Linked DNA regions of Bernardetia sp. MNP-M8. The protein of the gene in region 1 interacts with the protein of each later gene in a pairwise test. Links are inferred from orthologs where the notes say so. Each region holds a gene or a part of one and is shown on either strand. Other genes may lie near its edges.

What was found.
Region 2: the proteins of V9L04_RS14775 (region 1) and V9L04_RS11435 interact in binary tests that used the Escherichia coli proteins (3 or more experiments, as listed by UniProt). The link is inferred for Bernardetia sp. MNP-M8 from one-to-one orthologs.

The regions. Positions count from the first base shown.
Region 1 is NZ_CP147012.1:3,643,675-3,646,746, reverse strand. The notes cover bases 109-2,925. They hold V9L04_RS14775 (FtsW/RodA/SpoVE family cell cycle protein), read right to left. Parts: upstream 2,200-2,925; coding sequence 1,018-2,199; downstream 109-1,017. Other genes in these bases: V9L04_RS14770 (hypothetical protein), read right to left, coding at 2,345-2,812; V9L04_RS14780 (diphthine--ammonia ligase), read right to left, coding at 260-994. In the rest of the region: V9L04_RS14785 (SRPBCC family protein), read right to left, coding at 1-96; V9L04_RS14765 (hypothetical protein), read left to right, coding at 2,980-3,072.
Region 2 is NZ_CP147012.1:2,781,649-2,784,849, forward strand. What follows is about bases 253-3,198. They hold V9L04_RS11435 (penicillin-binding protein), read right to left. Parts: upstream 2,816-3,198; coding sequence 689-2,815; downstream 253-688. Other genes in these bases: V9L04_RS11430 (hypothetical protein), read left to right, coding at 253-653; V9L04_RS11440 (FtsL-like putative cell division protein), read right to left, coding at 2,940-3,198. Also shown: more of V9L04_RS11430, read left to right, coding at 1-252; more of V9L04_RS11440, read right to left, coding at 3,199-3,201. UniProt on the Escherichia coli protein: Essential cell division protein that catalyzes cross-linking of the peptidoglycan cell wall at the division septum. Required for localization of FtsN.

The DNA.
Region 1 (3,072 bases):
TTCTGTAGAAATTTTATGTAAATCTATACTTCTTGATAAATCAAAGACAATTTCAATACTGCTTTCAATGAAGGTAGTTATTTTTATAATTGGCATTGATTTTTTGTTTTAATGTAAAATATCAATCACTTTTCTGGTCATTTTTTGATTAGGAATATTACCTCAACCTGTCCAATTGATAATTTACAATAAATTTTTGAAAGAATAAAAACAGTGTTTTTGAATTGAACATGGTTTTAACCCTGTTTTTAATAGATTGCTAAACTAATTCTAATTCAGCAAACCAAAATCCCTTTACTTGATTCTCACTTGGCAAATCGCAATTTGAATTTGTTTTTATAGAAAGAGGTTTGTATAATTTTTCGCCTACTTTAATTTCTATTTTTTCAGAAAAATAAGGTGCAGAAGTACAAAATGAATGAAACTCTCCATTTTCGCCACAGGCATCTACTTGTTTGGGAAGTTTTTGTAAAAATGCTGTATTAATTTTTTCTCCTACAAAAGATTCATCTAAAAAAGCATCACTAACACAGCACGTAACTGACTCAAAACCTTGGTTGATAAAATCATTTACTAAAAAAGTGGTATCCATTTTCCAAAGAGGAAAAACTGCTTTTATTCCAGTTTCTTTAAGTTGGTTTTGTCTATATTCTCTCAAATCTTCTAAAAAAATATCTCCAAACACAACTGTTTCTATTCCTTCTTTTTTCAATTGATTCAGAACTTCGTTCATTTTTTCCTCATATTCGTTATTTGTTCCCTCTGATAGAAAGAATTTTAATAAAGGAATTCCGATTTTTTCGGCTTGTTTTTCTAGTAATTCTTCTTTTACACCGTGCATCGTAATTCTTTTATATTGCAAACTAAGTGTAGTGATAAGATAAACTACTTCATATTTTTTTTCTTGTAGAACCTTTTGAAGACAATAGGCAGAATCTTTTCCACCACTCCAAAAAAAAGCAGCTTTAGGAAGACTATTTTTCTTTTCTGACATGGTTTGGTTATAAAAATTATACTTTATTCAATAGTATGAACAATTCTACGGTAATTATTTCCAGTAGTGGCAGGAGAAATAACTTCTTTTTCAGCTTGTTCTAATTCTCCTCTACTTACACTTAATATAATTCCTAAAGAAATTCCTGTAAAAAATAAAGATGTTCCACCCATACTCAAAAGGGGCAAAGGAAGTCCTGTAACAGGTACAAGTCCGACTACTACTCCCATGTGTACAAGTGCCTGAACTACCAAACTAAAACTCAACCCTGCCGATAAAAGTCCTCCAAAGGCTCGCTCAGATTTTGCCATGGCTACCATTCCCCGATAGAGTAAAATGAGATACAAACCTAAAACGATTACTCCACCAAGAAGTCCGTATTCTTCAATAATGATGGCATAAATAAAATCAGAATAAGGGTGTGGAAGAAAATTCCTTTGCTGACTATTTCCGACGCCTTTTCCTACAAAACCTCCAGTTGCAACAGCTATATACGATTGTTCTTCTTGAAAAGTAACTTGTTCAGTATCAAAAAATGCCTTCATACGAGAAACTGCTGTTCCAGAGCGTTGCCCTAACTTCAAGGCAACCATTCCGACGACTGCACCAATTATGATAGTCATTACCAAATAACGAACAGGCACACGTCCGATAAACATAATCAAAAGACAAGTAGCAAAAAGCAAAACAGCCGAAGAAAAGTTTGACAGAGCAATCAAACCACAGATAAGTCCAGACCAAAAAATAATTGGCAACGTCGAACGCTGAAATTCTCTAATACTCTGTTGGCGTTTAGAGAGCATACTGGCTACATTGGCAATCAAGGCAAGGGTAGCAAAATCTGAAGTTTGAAAAGATTGATTGATGAAAGGTATTGTAATTACACGACTTGCTTCATTGATTGTAGTTCCGAAAAGCCACGTCAGAATCAAAAGAGGCACAGAAATAAGCAAAGCTAGACGAGAAAGCCGAGAATAATAACGGTAATCTATCCGATGACACACCCACATAATAATTAGAGCCATAAATAAAAGAACGCCATGTTTAAAGAGGTAATACTCTGTATTTCCATCCATTCTTTTAAAGGCAATTGCTCCAGTAGCACTATAAACTACCAAAACACTGATAATAACCAAAAGGAAAACAACTCCCCAAATGATTTTGTCGCCTGTAAATATTTTTTTACTAACTGTATTTATTTCCATAGTATATAAAACACTTTAGTATAAGCGTTTGAAAATCTTTTGAAGTATTTTTTCTTTATTCTATCACAAAACGAATTTAAAGCTATTTTCTTAAAGTATCAAGAATTATTTGTTTCCAAAGATAAAAAGACATAAAGTTGATTTTTTACTTTTTCTCAACTTCACTTTTTCGTTTTTGTGTTTTTTCTACAACATCATAAATTTGTATCATATCCTCTCTAGTCATTCCTTCCATAGGAATTCCTGGTTGTTGATAGATTTCCAAACGTTGGCTATCGTACCACTCAACACTGCCACCATCTACACCTCCTTCATAGACCATTTCATTTGTCTTCATATCATAAACAGCGAATTGAATTGAATTTCTAGGTTGCATAGTTGTGCCTTCTTTAATTACTTTACAAAGTGAAAAAGTTTTGTCTTCATTTTCTATACATTCAAATACTTGTTCAGTTTTGTCAGTAATTTGAAACTTTTGTTTTGCTAACTCTTTGTAATTCATGGGTGTACTCTGTTTTAGCTTGGTAGTTGAATCTTGATTAGAATTGCCGTTTTTAGTATTTGCACAACTAAAAGACGACAAAATTAAAAGAACTAAAATTAAATTTTTCATAAATTGTATAAATTGAGAATGAAATTTGAATAATTTGATTATTGAGTAAGAAGTTATTGCTATCTATTTTACAGAATTAAAATTTGTTATACTATTGGCTTAGCTTAAATTTATAACTTACTTACAACAAAAACATTGCAGAGTATCTACAAAACTATCTTTAAATTATGAAAACTACAAAAAAAATAAAATTACGTTTAGTGCTTATATTGAGTTTATTTGTTTTGACTAATTTCTTTATTCTGGCTGATCTAAAAGCA
Region 2 (3,201 bases), 860 kb from region 1 along the record:
TGAAACAAGAATTAATAAAAAATTATAATTATATAGAATCAAACTCAAATTCATACTGTCTTATTTCACCTCGTAAAACCCAATTAGACTTACTTCCTTTTGGAGAAATTGAGAATGATGATAGGGTACAAATAGAAGGTCAAGGACTCACAATTCTTAATTTATATGGTTTTTTAGAAACTTATCAACTTGGAATAAGTGAATTTGAGATAGAAAATGAGAAATTAAAAGTTTGTTTACCACCTGCTATCATTTTATTAAAGTTAATTGCTTTTGATGATAGACCTGAAAAAAGAATTAAGGATGCTGAAGATATAAACTCTATTTTGCTTCATTATCCATGGATGGAAGAGAGTTTGATTTGGGATGAATATTATTATTTATACTCAAAAGAAGGAGAAGAACTAGATAAAGAACATGACCAAGTGGCAACAGAAGTATTAGGATATGAAATAGCAAAAATTAGTATAAAAAATGATAAACTCACTAAAAGAATAATAAGCATTTTAGATAAAGCTATTTCTAAGCAGTCAAGACTTGCAATTAATATGATAGAAAATTCAATGAAAGAAACAGAACAAGAAAAAATTACTTTATTAACTTACTTAAAAGAAGGAGTAGAAGCAGGAATCAAGAAATATAAAGTCAAATAATATAATTTTTCATTCCATTCTCCATTTCCCCAAAATCACTCCTTCAACTTCAAATAAATAGTTTTGCCTTTTGGTATGGCTATATTAGGGTTAAAAGATTGCGTAATTATTCTTCCTTTTCCTTCAAAGGCGACTTTCATTCCTAGATTTTCCAATAAATAAAGTGCATCACGAAGGCGCATTCCACGCACATCAGGAACAAGACTTGTAGCAGCTTGATTGTCTATCCACATAACCGTATCAGTTGCTACTTTAGTTTTTACCCATTGCTGAACCGTTTGGTTTTCTGTTTTGATTCCTAATTGAGAACATACCAAATCCAAATCTGGACGATAACCAGCACGAATATAAGGCAAACGCATGTGCAAACTATCCATTGCTGTTGGCTCAACTTCTGAAAGTGGTTTGTGTAAATAACGCTGATAAACAACATCTGAAACCTTACGAAAAACAGGGGCTGCAATTTCGGCAGCATAACGTTTGTCTGTTTTTGGGTCGTCAATAACTACAATACACGAATATTTTGGATTATCAGCAGGAAAATAACCAGCAAAAGAAGTATAATGATCTTCTGTATATTCTCCATTTCTGACTTTTTCGGCAGTTCCTGTTTTTCCTGCAATTTGATAGATTTTTGTATCAATTTTTTTAGCTGTTCCTCTTTCTACTGCTCCACGAAGCATGGTTTGTAAAATCTTGACAGTTTTTTCTGAAATAGTTTGTTGATTTAAAACTTTAGCTTCAAAACTGGTTAGTGTTTTTCCTGCTTGGCGTGTCTGGCTAACAATAATTGGCTCAACCATTACTCCATTATTTGCAATCATGTTGTAAAAAGCAAGTGTTTGAAGAGGAGATAATTTGAGTTCGTAACCAATAGACATCCAAGGAAGCGTACTTCCACTCCACGAAGAATCGGAAGGAGATTTGATATAAGGTTGCGCTTCGCCAGCCATTTGAAAACCTAACGGACGATTAAGACCAAATTTTTTGAGATACTCAACATATTTTTCAGGATTTTTACGAAAATATTTCCATACTAAAAGCGACATTCCAACATTAGAAGATTTTTCAAAAACTTCTTGAACACTCAGTTTTCCAAGTGCAGAAACATCACGCATAATGGCATCATCAAAATATTTATGAACACCATCGCCTGTCTGTACACTATCTGATAATGAAATAGGAATTTCTTCATCTTCAAAAAGAGCAGCCATAGACATCAACTTAAATGTCGATCCAGGTTCGGCAAGTCCCATATCTCCGACAGCATAATTATTGTTTTCTACATACGAACCATTTGAATTTATTCCTAAATTGACAAGGGCTTTTATTTGTCCAGTTGTTACTTCCATCAAAATAATAGAACCGTAGTCAGCTTTATACTGACGAAGGGCGTTTTGTAGAATTTGATGAACTGTATCTTGTAAATTTATATCAATCGTAGTCTGAATATCAATCCCAGGTTTGGGTCTGACTTGTGACATGTCATCGACAGGTTTCCAAAAACCACCTGCAATAAGTTCGTACAATGCTTCACCAGCAATTCCTTGTAATTCACTATTAAAACTATACTCTAAACCTCTACCATTCAAAGACTGTGTTGTGTCTTCTTCGGTTACAAAGCCAATAGTACGTCTAGCAAGCTCTCCAAAAGGTAAAAAACGTCTATCAGTTTGTTCATAAATAACGCCTCCTTTGTTTCTTCCTTCTCTGAAAATAGGAAATTGAGATAGTTTTTTATAGTTTTCGTGATCAATTAATTCTTTACTAATTACATAATATTTCTTTTTGTTTTTACGATATTCTCTTAAAATATTTACGTAATAGCTAGGTTTTTCTTCTTTATAAAATTTGGATAACAGAATTCCTAAAGAATCAATTCCACCTTCAAAAATGCTGCTATCTGCTACTGTTGGGTCGATAGCAACACGATAAAAAGGCAAAGAAGTAGCCAAAAGACTGCCATCATCTGCCAAAATACTTCCTCTAGTCGGTTGTACATCACGCATCTCTACTCCTCTTGCTTTGCTGCTCCATTTTTCTCCCTCTACTATCTGAATGTTCATCATTTTATAAACAATCACAAGGGCAATCAATGCAACCACTAAAAAAGCGATTCGGACACGAGCGAGTATATATTTTCTTATTCCTGTTTTTGCCATAAATCAATTACGAATTACGAATTACGGATTACGAATTATGAACTATGAATTAAAAATTACGACTACTGGATTTAGTATAGAAATAGTAGTTTATCGTAATTCGTAATTGACAATTCGTAATTGGTTATTCCGATATTCTTACTAATGGTTTTTCTCTTTCTTTTAAGCCTAGTCGTTCGGCTTTTTTAGCTACTACTTGTCTTCTGCTATCATACACATAACGAGTTTGTAAAGCATGATAATCAATTTGATATTCTTCTACTTCTTGGCGAAGCTGTGTAACTTCTCTAACTACTCGTTCTGTATAATGACGATTTGCAATATAAATAATTCCGAAAAAAGAAACATATAAAACATAAGGCATAATTCGAAACAAAAAATCTTGG